Regions from separate parts of the Mycobacterium sp. 23 genome, predicted to be linked through region 2. Evidence: riboswitches for the same ligand, from Rfam matches in the RefSeq annotation. Region 2 holds a riboswitch; the other holds the start of a gene.
What was found. A riboswitch is a leader RNA that binds a small molecule or an ion and turns the genes downstream of it on or off. The one in region 2 is predicted to bind magnesium.

Region 1 (6,885 bases), 490 kb from region 2:
TCGGGACCATCGGGCACATTAGCGCCGCCACGTCGGCCGGAACATCGGCCAGCATGCCGCGCACGTCGACGTCGGCCTCGACCACCTGGTCGGAGTCAATCATCGCGACCCAGTCGGGCCGGCAGAAATCGGCCATGCGGTAAAGCAATTCCAGCCCCGGCGGTTCCGGGATCAGCCACGGCGTCCGCGGCAGATCCGACCGGGCGCGAACGACGTTGGTCACCGCCGGATGCTGAGCCAGAATGTCGGCAGAGTCGTCGGTGCTGCGGTCGTCGATCGCGTAGATGTCATCACACCAACCGGACAACGAGTCCAGAACCCGAGGCAGGATGTCCGCACCGTTGTGCACGCGGAACATTCCCAGCACCCGCATCGTCCCCTCCGTTCTGGCTGTGTATTAAGCCGATACGCGTTGGATGGATACCCGCACGCCGTCACCGATCTCCGTTCCGTCTGCGGGTTCCCCGAATTCGAAACTGGTGGCCAGGATTTCCCCGGCGATGAGGTCGCGATGCGTCGCCGCCCACGCGGCACGCTCGCCGGGCACCGACATCACCACGGCGATGCGGTCGGAGACGTCCAGCCCGGTCGACTTGCGCAGCTCCTGCAGTTCCCGGATGCGGTCCTTGGCCCAGCCCTCTGCCTCGAGCTCCGGCGTCACGGTGCCGTCCAGAACCACGAGCCCGGCGCCACCCGGCAACGCCGCGGTGAACTCTGGGTCGGCGGCCACCAGTCGCGAGCTGTACTCCTCCGGTTGCAGCACCGCGGGTCCGGCGGACAGGGTTCCGTCCGGGTTGACCACGCCCTCCCCCGCTTTGACGGCCTTGATCGCCGTCTGCACGTCCTTGCCCAACCGCGGGCCCGCGACCCGCGCATTGACGGTGAGCTCGAATCGGCCGTAGGTGTCGATCGCGTCCGTCAACTCGACCTGCTTGACGTTGAGTTCGTCGCCGATCAACTCGGTGAACGGCTGGAGTTGATCCGGGTCCTCAACTGCCACAGTCAATTTCAGCAGAGGTAGGCGCACCCGCAACTTCTTGGCCTTGCGCAGGGAGGACGCCGCCGAGCACACGTCGCGCACCTGGTCCATCGCGGCCACCAGTCCCGCATCGGCCGGCACCTCCCCCGCCTGCGGCCAGTCCGTCAGGTGCACCGAACGCCCGCCGGTCAGTCCGCGCCAGATCATTTCGGTGATCAACGGCAGCAGTGGGGCAGCCAGTCGCGCGGTCACCTCCAGCACGGTGTGCAGAGTGTCGATCGCGTCCGCGTCTTCCACCCAGAACCGCGAACGGGACCGTCGCACATACCAGTTCGTCAACGCCTCGGTGAACTGGCGCAGCTGTTCGCAGGCACCGGAGATGTCGCAGATGTCCAGCGACGCAGTCAGGTCGTCCCGCAGCACCGCCAGTTTGGCCAGGATGTAGCGGTCCAGCACGTGTGCCGAATCGGTGCGCCACACACCGACTTTCGGTGCGTACAAAGCCAGGAAGCTGTAGGCGTTCCAGAACGGCAGGAGCACCTGCCGGACTCCGTCCCGGATGCCCTGTTCGGTGACGATCAGGTTGCCGCCGCGCAGGATCGGCGATGCCATCAGGAACCACCGCATGGCGTCGGACCCGTCGCGGTCGAACACCTCGGTCACATCCGGGTAGTTGCGCAGTGACTTGCTCATCTTCTGCCCGTCCGAACCCAGCACGATCCCGTGGGCCACACAGGTTTTGAACGACGGCCGGTCGAACAACGCGGTGGCCAGCACATGCAACGTGTAGAACCAGCCGCGGGTCTGACCGATGTACTCCACGATGAAGTCACCCGGGTAGTGGCCGTCGACCTGCTTGTCAGGGTCGTCGCTCTGCACCCCGTCGAACCACTCCTTGTTCTCGAACGGGTAGTGCACCTGCGCATACGGCATCGAGCCGGAATCGAACCACACGTCGAGCACGTCGGAGATCCGGCGCATCGTGCTGTTGCCGGTAGGGTCGTCGGGGTTGGGGCGGGTGAGTTCGTCGATGTAGGGCCGGTGCAGATTCTCCGGCCGCACCCCGAAGTCGCGTTCCAGCTCGTCGAGGCTGCCGTACACGTCGATGCGGGGGTAGGCCGGGTCGTCGGACTTCCACACCGGGATCGGGGTGCCCCAGTACCGGTTTCGTGAGATGGACCAGTCGCGGGCACCCTGCAGCCACTTGCCGAACTGTCCGTCCTTGACGTGCTCGGGATACCAGGTGATCTGCTGGTTGAGTTCCACCATCCGGTCGCGGAACTGGGTCACCCGCACGAACCACGACGACACCGCGCGGTAGATCAACGGGTTGCGGCAGCGCCAGCAGTGCGGGTACGGGTGCTCGTAGGTCTCGTGTCGCAGCAACACCGCTCCGTTGGCCGCGGCGGGACCGGTTCCGTTCTTCAGGTCGCGGATGATCTGCGGGTTGGCCTCAAAGACGTGCTGGCCCTGATAGTCCGGGACCGTCGCGTCGAAGCGGCCCTTGGCGTCCACCGGGGTGACCGGCACGATGCCGACGGGGTCGGTGGTCGCCATGTCGTCCTCGCCGTAGGCCGGCGCCATGTGCACCAGGCCGGTGCCGTCCTCGGTGGTGACGAAATCGGCGGAGAGCACCTGAAAAGCCTTGGGCGAGTCCATGAAGTACGCAAACGGTGGCAGGTAGCGGGCGCCGAGCAGATCCGCGCCCCGGTAGGTGCCGAGCACTTCGGGCTCTTCCCCGAGTTCGCGGGCATATGCGGCCAGCCGGGCCTCGGCCAGCACGAATCGCCGTTCGCCCGCCCGTACCTGGACGTAGGTGACGTCGGGATTGACCGCGACCGCGAGGTTCGACGGCAGGGTCCACGGCGTCGTCGTCCAGATGAGAAGGAAGGCACCAGCCAGTCCATTTTCTGACTCGCCGCCCACCACCGGGAAGCCGACGGTGAGGGCCGGGTCCTGGCGGCTCTGGTACACGTCGTCGTCCATCCGCAGTTCGTGATTGGACAACGGGGTCTCGTCGCGCCAGCAGTACGGCAACACTCGGTAGCCCTCGTAGGCCAGGCCTTTGTCCCACAGCTGTTTGAACGCCCAGATCACCGACTCCATATAGCTGGGATCGAGTGTCTTGTAGTCATTGTCGAAGTCCACCCAGCGCGCCTGGCGGGTGACGTACTGCTGCCATTCGTCGGTGTAGCGCAGCACCGAGGCACGGCAGGCGTCGTTGAAGGCGGCGATCCCCATCGAGTCGATCTGTGACTTGTCGGTGATGCCCAGCTGCCGCTCGACTTCCAGCTCGGCGGGCAAACCGTGTGTGTCCCAACCGAATCGGCGCTCCACCTTGTCGCCGCGCATGGTGCGGTAGCGCGGCACGATGTCCTTGACATAGCCGGTCAACAGGTGCCCGTAGTGCGGCAGGCCGTTCGCGAAGGGGGGCCCGTCGTAGAACACGTACTCGCGGGCGCCGTCCCGGCGGGCGATGCTGGCCCGGAAGGTGTCGTCGCGGAACCAGTAGTCGAGCACTTCGAGCTCGAGCGCCGGGAAGTCGGGTGCCCCGCTGGCCAGCTTCGGATAGCCGGTGCGGTCGGCTTCGAGTTCAGCTTCGTCGCTCACGTGGTTGTCTCCGGTGCCTCGATGAGTTCAGGCACGGGGACGACGGTTGCGCTGGTGCGCGAGCGCCGCGGTACCACCCCGCTTGCCACGCTCCCGCGTGACCACTCGAAAGGCTGTGACGGGCCTGCCCGTTCGGTTCTACTGGGCCGGATGGCCGTTCTTCCGAAAGCTCCCCGGTGATGGCCGGATCGACGCTGGTGTGGTGATTCTAGATTGATGCTGCGGTGTTGATTCTAGTTGCGATCGCAAACCCGGCGAAGCCGGGTGCCGCGGGTCGCGACCATGAAACCCCGTGGACTCCGAGGGGTTGGCCCGCCGCAGGACGCACCTGCGGTCGGCTAACCCCTCGGAGTCCCGGGTAGCGCGATGTCCATGCGTTACGCCTGCACCTCGAGCACACCGATGCGCCACAGCGCGGCGTACATGTGCCGCAGCGGGATGTTCAGCAGGCGGGCGGCGCCGGCCACCAGTGGGTCGCCTCCGGCGGCGAGCACCTCATCGGCGCGGCGGGCCTTCTTCGGCGCCGGAGCGGCCGGGACATCACGTACCACGTGCAGCTTGGGTGCGGCGGTTACGGTAACGACTTCGTCATACAGGGCAGCGGTCATGATCGCCTCCTAACAGGATCAAACGTTGACAGGTGGACCTTCAAAGATTCTTGGGAAGTCCCGTCCCGCAACGGTTCCGATCGGAGCGTGATTGACGGCTCAGCCGAGAACGTCGCACCGGAGACCGGTCAGGGACGAAACATCGCCCGGATATCGACCCGGACTGCCACTGGAACTCATGCGTCCCTCACCTCCTCTCGGTTCACGACCCACGCGGGTATCCGCGCGATTCACTGCGCGCACGAAGGAGAACAGATAGCCGGCGATCCGCCGGAAATCCGCACCCCTCTCGTCAGAGCTTTGGCACTACCCGACGTGTCCGGTAAACCGGAAGCCACCTGGGCTCAACCCTTAAGCCGGGAGGAGCTGTCCTGACCCGGGGCGTCTTTCGACGTTCGGGGTCAGTGGCCTGTGTTCGTGTAGCCGCCTCACCTAACGAGGTGCTTGCCTGACCGATAATGCACCACTCGCGGGCCTCGGTCAACGTGGCACCCCAGGGTTTCGCGATCTTTATGCTTTCACTACGGGCGCCCACAGCCTTCCCCCAGCAATAACGGCCCTGAGCTGGTAAAACAGCACCTGCCCCGAGCTGATCTCCAGGTTACGTTCCGCTATGAGTTCGTTATGTCACATCGGTCAGTCGGGTGATGGTGTCGATGTATTCCTCGACCATGTCGAGCACCACCGCACGCGTCGGCCGGACCCGGTCCAGCGAGCCGACCACCTGGCCGACGAAGTAGGTCGCAAGATCCCGGGCTTTCGCCCCGGGGTGGGCGGCGGCTTGGTTGATCCGCACCTGGGAGTCGGTGATCAGGGCCGTCTGCAGCGGCATCCCCAACGGGTCCGGAGTGTCGGGCCGTTCCCACTCCTCTGTCCAGGCCGTGCGTAGCATCCGGGCCGGCTTTCCGGTCATTGACCGGGATCGCACCGTGTCCGACGATTTCGCGGCCAGGAATTTGTCCTTCACCACCGGTGCGGTCTCGGCTTCCTCGGTGGTCAGCCACACCGATCCGCACCACACTCCTTCGGCGCCCAGCGCCAGCGCGGCCGCGATCTGCCGGCCGCGGGCGATGCCGCCCGCCGCCAGCACGGGCGTCGGCGCCACGGCATCCACCACTTCGGGAACCAGCACCATGGTCGACACCTCGCCGGTGTGCCCGCCCGCCTCGGTGCCCTGCGCGACGATCAGGTCCACCCCCGCCGCCGCGTGCCGTCGTGCGTGCTCGGTGGTACCGGCCAGCGCAGCCACCAGTACGTCGTGGCTGTGCGCCCGCTCGACCAGGTCGTGCGGCGGCGGCCCGAGCGCGCTGGCGATCAACCGGATGTTGTGGTTGAAGGCGACTTCGAGCAGCGGTTCATAGCCCTTGGGTGAGATGTTGAGCCCTCCCCTGATCACCTCTTCCTGCTCGGCGTGCGGCGCGACGCCGTAACGCGTCAGGATGTCGTCGACGAACGCCCGATGCTCGGCGGGCAACAGATCCTGGGCCTGTCGTGAGTTGACGCCGCCCGTGTCAGCCCCGACGTATTTCGGCGGCAGCAGCAGATCCACTCCGTAGGGCTTACCGTGCGTCTGCTCCTCGATCCAGGTGAGCTCACTCTCCAGCCGCTTCGGACTGTGGGCGGTCGCGCCGAGCACACCGAACCCGCCCGCGTTGGTCACCGCGGCCACCACGTCGCGGCAATGACTGAAGGCGCAGATAGGAAACTCGACGCCGAGCATCTCGGCAACTCTGGTTCGCATGCCGCCGACGCTACGCCCTACCGATCAGGCGACGAGGGGGCCCGGCCATCGGGCGGCCAGGCGGCCACACCGTCCTCCAGCGGAACCTCCAGGCTCTGCAGAATCGACGCGACCATCCGCCACGCACCAATCGCGGTGACCAGCTCGATGAGAACCGTCTTGTCACCACCCAATTCGCGTTCGCAGGCCGCCCAGCTCGCGGCGCTGACCGCACCGTCGCGCACGACGTCGTCGGTGGCCGCCAGCACGGCTTGCTCGGTAGGCCCGAACCCGTTGTGGCCCTGCCAATCCCGCACACCCAACAGGTCCTCGGCAGACACGCCGAGGCGCGAGGCCACCCGCCAGTGCTGGGTCCACTCGTAGTTGCACCCGGTCAGCCACCCGATGCGCATGATCGCCAACTCACGCAGTCTGCGGTCGAGGGTGCCGTGCCAGAGCATGGTGGCGAGCAGGTCGTTGAACACCCGGGCCAACTGCGGGTGGTTCAGCAACGTCTGGAAGATGCTGAGCTCGGCCATGTAGTCCGGCACGCCGGCTTCATCGGCGGCGGCCGTGGCCTCGTCGACGGGCAGCAGCGGTATCCGGGCGGGCTTGCTCATGGGGCCGGTCAGGCGTCCAGCCGGGCGAACGCCTTGTCCTCGTACATCTGCACCGACTGCTGCCGGCGGATCTTGCCGCTGGTGGTGATCGGGATCGACCCGGGCGACACCAGCACCAGGTCGGCAACGTTCAGCCCGTGCGAGTCGAAGATCGCGGCGGTGATGTCGCGCTTGAGCACCCCGAGGCGCTCCGCCAGGTCTTCCGCCGACTCCTCGCTCTTCTGTTTGATCTCGACGATGGCGGCCAGCTTCTCGACGCCGTCCTGCGGGACCGCGATCGCCGCGCACCGGCCGGCGCTGATCTCCTGGATGGTCGCTTCGATGTCGTCGGGTGAATGGTTGCGGCCG
Region 2 (6,885 bases):
CGATACGGGAAAGTTGATCAGCAGGCCGATGTCGTTGAACTGGGTGGTGAAGCCCAGCGGCACCTTGAGGGCGGAATACAGCGTCGTGTAGGTCGACGCCCCGGCCGACCCGAACATGCCGTTCAGCAGACCGTTGATGGTGGCGGTGTAGTCGGTGCTCAGGTTCGCCAGCGTCTGCAGTAAGCCCGACACCGGGTCTCCGGTTGCCAGGATCGTTTGCGCGACAGTGCCGCCCGATATACCTGCCGACTGGGCGGCCGCGGCGGCCTGGTTGACCAGACCGCCCGCGTTGACGACCTGCGGCGGCTCGGTGAACGGGGTCACGCGGCTAGCGGCGGCCGAAGAACCGGCGTAGGTGTCCATCGCGAGCGCGTCCTGCGCCCAGAACTCGCCATACTGAGCCTCAGTGGCAGCGATGGCCGCGGTGTTCTGTCCGAACAGGTTGGTGGCCATCAGGGCCGCCAACTGGGCACGGTTGGCCGCGATCTCCTCCGGCGGCACATGCGCCGCGAAAGCCGTCTCGTAGGCGGCTGCCGCCGCCGTCGCCTGGTTCGCCGTTTGCGCGGCCTGTGCTGCGGTGGCGCTCACCCACGTCACGTACGGTGTCGCCGCCGCAGCCATCGCCGCCGACGACGGCCCTACCCACGGTCCGCTGGCCAGGCTGGCCACCACCCCCGTCAAAGACGCTGCGGTGGATTGCAATTCACCGGCGATGCCGTCCCAGGCCGCTGCCGCCGCCAACATCGGTCCCGCGCCCGGACCGCTGTACATCCGGCCGGAATTGATCTCCGGCGGAAAGGCTGCATAAAACATGTCGGTCTACCCCCTGCCCCGAGGACACATCTGAATCATTTGTGCCGGAATGTGATTCGTCGTTGCTGTCACGGTCTCATTCCTCCAGCGCCGGGAGGACGAAGATCATCGCCGCGGCGGGGTCGGCTTCGGCGACCACGCCGCCCAGTGATGCGGCCGTCGCGCCACCGCTTCCGGAGCTTGCCGTGGTGGCAGCGAGAGCGCGTCCCGCCAGGCTGGACAGGGCCATCTGACTGAAGACGCCGGACTCCCCCGTCAGGGTGGCCGCCGGCGCGGCCGATAGATTGGCCGACAGCGTCGCGGCGACCGTTCTGATGGCCGGCGCGGCGGTGGTCCACCCCTGCGGCACCGACAAGCTCCCTACCAGTGCCGCGCGTCCCATTGCACCGGAGGCTCCGGCCGTGCCGGCACCGGTGAGGTGCGGCGGAATCGACTGGGCGATGGGCGCGAGTGCGCCGGTGATGGGCTGCGACGGCGCGAAGAAGGATGCCAGGCCCTGCCCGTTCTGACCATAGGCGTAGACCTGTCCGAACGACAGGAACGGACCGCCGGGGATGGAACTCAGACCCTGCAGCGAGAACGGCCCGGTGAGGGTTCCCATGATGGTGTTCCAGTTCGCCAGGTTCGTCGAGAGCCAGGGCGGCAGCGACGCGGTGGCGATCTGCGGCACGGCCAGCCCCTGCAGCAACGACGTCGAGCCCGTCGTCGGCGCGGCGCCGATCGTCGTCGCGAGGTTCTGCAGCGCCGTCGGCACGGAAGTGACCAACTGGGACAGCTTCGCCGCCACATCGGAGCCGGTCGATGCGCCGGTGGCCTGGGTGACAGCGGCCGCCTGCAGGGTCGGCCCCGAGGTGCTGGTGGTTTGCGGCGGTTCAGTGAAGGGTGTCAATTGCGTTGCCGCCGAGGATGATCCGGCATACCCATACATGGCGGCGGCATCCTGAGCCCACATCTCCAGATACTGCGCCTCAGTGGCGGCGATGGCGGGTGTGTTCTGCCCGAGGATGTTGGTGGCGATCAGCGACAGCAGCAGTGCGCGGTTCGCCGCGATGACCGGTGGCGGAACCGTTGCGGCAAAGGCGGTTTCGTACGCTCCGACCGCGATTTTGGCTTGCGCCGCCGCTTCGTCTGCCTGGGCGGCGGTGGTAGATATCCATGACACGTAGGGCCCGACTGCGGCGGCCATGGCGATCGCTGTCGGCCCCTGCCAGGTGCCGGCGGTCAGGGTTTCGATCGTCGCTGCGTATGATGCTGCGGTGGAATGCAATTCGGCTCCGAGCTCATCCCAGGCCGCAGCCGCGGCCAGCATGGGTCCCGGGCCGGGTCCGGTGTACATGCGGCCGGAGTTGATTTCGGGTGGCAGTGCCCCGTAATCCATAGGTGTTACCTCTTCATCCCCTCGATGACTGCCCGGGCAGAGCCACGGCGGCGGCCATTCACTCCCTGATTTAAAAGGCTTGGTAAGCGCGGAACGCTTGGCTGATACCGGCCCCCCGTCTGATTCGAACACCATCGTCAATGGAACTTATTGTCGGCGCGTTCCCGTAATGTAATCGCAAGGTAAACAAGAACTCTCACTGCTCGGAGCTGGTGTGTGATATTGAATTACAGCTATATGCGCTGGCGTAGTTTCCGCAGCTCAACAAACTGAAAAAATCAAACAGCAAAATGCAATTGCGGCCTTAAATGTGCCACGGATAATCTGACTGAATGATTCAGGAACTGCCCGAAAAATGCAGCGAGTTGATCGTCAGAATCGCGACCGAGTGTTGTGAGAACAGCGCGAATGTCTTCGCGCTCAAGTCGAGGTGGTCATCCGAACCGTTTTCGTCTGCGGACAGGGTCGTGGGCCGGTTGCGGCCCGGGCCGACCCGAATTGGCCGAGCGCACCCGGTCACCCCGGACCTTCGCGTGAGGGACGATGTTGCCTGGTGCCCGCCCGGCCGTCATGAGATGTTCTCCTAGCATTAGGAATCAACCTACGTAAGACGTTAGGGAACGGTAGCCGAGAACACCTGTATCGTGACTGCGCCTTTCCTGACGGTTTCCTGAAAGGGCATTTCTCGCAGATCAATACGTCCTTCGTCACCCGGCGGCGGGTGGTCGCGCGACCACGGTGGGGCGGAAGCCGTACTGCGGGACGGCCCGGCCGTAAGGTTGCCCGGCGACGTTACCCATTGGAACGCCGGGCATTCCGGGCGCTCCCGCCGGCGGTGGCGCTACCATGGGGGTGCCGCCCAGCGCGGAGTGCAGCGGGCCGGTCAGCGGAGTGGCCGCCGTCCAGGCCGGTGGCACCGAAAGTTTGCCAACGGCAGCCGCATTGCCCGCACCGGCGGACACGATGCCGGCAATGCCGCTCGTGGACTCCACCGAACTAGAGACCGCACTACCAGCCGCCGTCGCGGCGCTTTCCGTCGCACCGGTTGCGGCACCGCCGGTAAGCATGTCGAGGAAGGGGCCAAACGTGCTGCCGGGCACCAACAGTCCGGAGGAGGCGATGGTGTTCCACACATTGGCGTTGGGTCCCCAGTCGGCCCAAAAGCTCTGTCCTGCGGGCCCGTTGCCTCCCGAGAGTCCCTGCAGGACACTCGGGACCGCCGAAATCAGTTGAGACAGCACGCTCTGCTGACCAGAAGATGCTGCCGCCTGGGTTACCGCGGCCGCCTGTGCGCTCGGTCCACCGGGATTGGCGCCTTCCTGCGGTTCGGTGAACGGGCTCAATTGTGTGGCGGCAGCTGATGATCCGGCGTAGTTGTACATCGCGGCCGCATCCTGTGCCCACATCTGGAAGTACTGCGCCTCCGTGGCGGCAATCGCCGGGGCGTTCTGGCCGAGGATGTTGGTTGCGACCAGCGCGGCCAACTGCGTGCGGTTGGCCGCAATCAGCGGAGGTGGCACCGTGGCCGCGAAGGCCGCCTCGTAGGCGGCCGCGGCGGCTTCGGCTTGCGCGGCGGTCTGCTCGGCCTGCGCCGCGGTCGCACTCATCCAGGCGACCTGCGGCATGGCCGCCGCTGCCATGGATGCCGAAGCGGGACCGAGCCACTCATCACCGGTCAACGTCGACAGCACGGCGTCGTAGGACAACGCGGTGGTGCGCAACTCGGCGGCCAACCCGTTCCACGCGGCGGCCGCGGCAAGCATCGGACCGGAGCCCGGCCCGGTGTAGATTCGCGCGGAATTGATCTCGGGCGGCAACGCTGCAAAATCCAGTACGGCAGGCATCGGTCGCCTCCTTGGCTGACTGTTTTCCGGCAGGACAGAATTCCGGGCGACATTGATCGCAATTCGCGCAGCGCTATTCCGCGCAGGTTAAATGGCGCGCTACTGGGAAATCAGCGCGCGCGAGAAACTGTCGGAAAATGCCGACTTAAAGTGCGAACATGGTGCCCGGGTCGGATCGAAACGAAATGATCGTCGATCTCGGATAGGGACTGTCGTCGGGACTCACTCCGCTCTCACCTCCTCGGGGCCGGGGCACGCAGGGGTGCCGGGTGCACGCCACAGAGATGAGACCAGCGGGAAAACCGCTGGGCCAGCACCTCTCTCGACAGAGCTTTGGCACCACACGGCGTATCCGGCCGGTGCCGGAAGCCACTTGGGCTCAACCCTTAAGCCGGGAAGAGCTGTCCTGACCCTGGGCGTCTTTCGACGTTCGAGGTCAGTGGCCTGTGTCCGTGCAGACGCCTCACCTAGCGAGGTGCATGCAAAGTCATCGTGGCACTCGACACGATAAGAGTCAACTCAACGCCCGCATTTTCCGCCAATTCGCAAGAATTCGGGTCGACGAAATTTCTTATTGGACACGGTGGCAATTATTACGTCGACGCGGTCCGGCGTCAGCCCGCCGCCACCGGACGGGGCATTATCGTCAGCTTGAACCCGTATCGAGGCCCGTTGCCCCAGTTGCGGGAGTAGGCCGCGGGAGCGGGCATCCCGGGCATTCCCGACATGTTTACCGCGGCTTCTGGCGCCGCGGTGACGGCCCCGCCGGAGGTGGCGACCGCGCGGTTCGCGACCTCGACGGCCGTGGTCCAACTCGGCGGCACGGACAGCCGGCCGACGAAGGAAGCCTGATTGACTCCGGCGCCCACACCGCCCGACCGCGAGGCGGTCAGGCCCGCGGTCGCGGACGAGGCATCGGCGGCAGCGGGGGCGCTGTCGGCTGCTCCGTCGGCCACCGCCTCAACGTCGGCGAGCGCGTCGGTCGTGGCGGGCGTGATCACCGCCGGCGACACGTACTGGCCCGACACCAACGCGTTCACCAGATTCGAGTTCAGGAAGATTCCGTAGGGGTTGCCGTCGTTGCCGTCCAGGAAGTTCAAGATGTCGACGAGCACGCCCGTCTGTGGGAGGGAGTCAAACGGTGAGGCGGCCGCCGGCGACGTGAGCTGCTGCAGGCTTGCCGGCACGGCGGATATCAGTTGCGGTAGTTCAGTCTGCGTGACCCCGGAACCGGTGGCTTGAGCAACCGCTGCGGCCTGCCCCGCCGGGCCGGACGGATTGGTGGTCTGTTCGGGTTCGGCAAACGGTGTCAGTGTCGTGGCCTCAGCGGCGCTGGCGGCGTAGAGGTACATCGCCGTCGCGTCCTGCGCCCACATTTCGGCGTATTCGGCTTCGGTGGCCGCGATCGCGGGGGTATTGATGCCCAGGAAGTTGGTGGCCACCAGCATCAGCAGTCGTGCCCGGTTGGCAGCGACGGCCGCCGGAGGCACGGTCATCGCGAATGCCGCTTCATATGCGGCCGCGGCGGCGGCCGCCTGACTGGCGGTCTGCTCCGCCTGTAGCCCGGTCGCGCTCATCCACGTCACATACGGAGCGACGGCAGCCGTCATTGCGGCCGACGCCGGCCCCAGCCAGCCTTCGCTGACCAACGTCGATATCACCGACTCGTATACCGTTGCGGTCAAACGTAATTCATCGGCAATCCCGTTCCACGCCGTCACCGCGGCGAGCAGCGGCGCTGCACCGGGCCCGGTGTACATTCGCAGCGAGTTGATTTCAGGTGGGAGTGCTCCAAAATCCAATGCCAGCACCTCCTTTCGCCCATCGTGAGCGATGTCGCGGTGGCCTCCCTCCTGTCATCCAGCGGCCGGTGGGCGCCCCATGATCGTCGGCCGGAACCCGTAGCGCGGAGGATTGCCGAAGTTGTTGCCGTACATGCCGCCGACCGGCATGCCGGGGAAGCCCGGCATACCCGCCGCGGCCTGCGGCGCAACCGCGGTACTGGTCCACCCACCACCGGGTGCGGCCGCACCTGCGTGGTTGGCCACCGCGGTGGCCGCCGTCCAGGTCTGCGGAACGGACAACCGCCCCACGACAGCCGATTGATTGATCCCGGCCGTCACCCCGCCGCCCGTGGTGAACGAGGCCTCGGCCACATCCATCAAAGGGGGAAGGTTGGTCGGGTTGGCCGGAGACGCCGCCGGTATCCAGGACGCGTTGCCCTCACCGGAGCCCATCGGTGGCACCGCTTGCTGCTGTGCACCAAGGGCGACGGCGTTGATGTCGGCCAGTCCAGCGAACGCAGCCGGGGCCACGATGGCAGGGCTGGTATACCCGGCCGACACGAATCCGTTCACCAGGCTGGAATTCAGGAAGATTCCGTATGGATTCCCGTCATTCCCATCCAGGAAATTCAGCAGGTCGGCGAGCAGCCCGGCCCCCGGGAAGGCGTCAAGTGCGGCCGCCGGCGCCGAAAGGCCTTGCAGGGTCGAAGGAACCGAGGACATCAACTGCGGGAGCTGCGATTGCACGGTGCCCACCGCTGTACCGGCCGCCTGCGTGACCGCGGTCGCCTGACCGGCCTGCCCGGCCGGATCGGTGACCTGGGGTGGCGCGCTGAACGGCGTCAGCGTCGACGCGGCCGCCGAGCCGGTGGCATAGCCGTACATCGCCGCGGCATCCTGGGCCCACATCTCCCCATAGGCGGCCTCGTTCGCCGCAATCGCGGACGTGTTCTGGCCGATCAGATTCGTTGCCACCAGTAGTTGCAACTCGGCCCGGTTGGCGGCGACGACCGCGGGGGGCACCGTCATGGCGTAGGCCGTCTCGTACGCGGCGGCCGCGGCTGCC

Region 1: it holds a riboswitch for magnesium, as region 2 does, so the genes downstream of both, ACNQS7_RS05470 (Rv1535 family protein) here and ACNQS7_RS03515 (PPE family protein) in region 2, are expected to answer to the same signal.

The regions. Positions count from the first base shown of each region.
Region 1 covers NZ_JBLVUX010000005.1:929,662-936,546, forward strand. The annotation lists gene ACNQS7_RS05460 (peptidoglycan DD-metalloendopeptidase family protein) at 1-373, opposite strand, end outside; gene ileS (isoleucine--tRNA ligase) at 398-3,589, opposite strand; gene ACNQS7_RS05470 (Rv1535 family protein) at 3,967-4,197, opposite strand; M-box (ykoK) riboswitch at 4,475-4,644, opposite strand; gene ACNQS7_RS05475 (NAD(P)H-dependent flavin oxidoreductase) at 4,820-5,938, opposite strand; gene ACNQS7_RS05480 (carboxymuconolactone decarboxylase family protein) at 5,956-6,537, opposite strand; gene ACNQS7_RS05485 (AMP-binding protein) at 6,546-6,885, opposite strand, start outside.
Region 2 covers NZ_JBLVUX010000005.1:437,506-444,390, forward strand. The annotation lists gene ACNQS7_RS03505 (PPE family protein) at 1-813, opposite strand, end outside; gene ACNQS7_RS03510 (PPE family protein) at 890-2,191, opposite strand; gene ACNQS7_RS03515 (PPE family protein) at 2,899-4,035, opposite strand; M-box (ykoK) riboswitch at 4,346-4,517, opposite strand; gene ACNQS7_RS03520 (PPE family protein) at 4,650-5,837, opposite strand; gene ACNQS7_RS03525 (PPE family protein) at 5,892-6,885, opposite strand, start outside.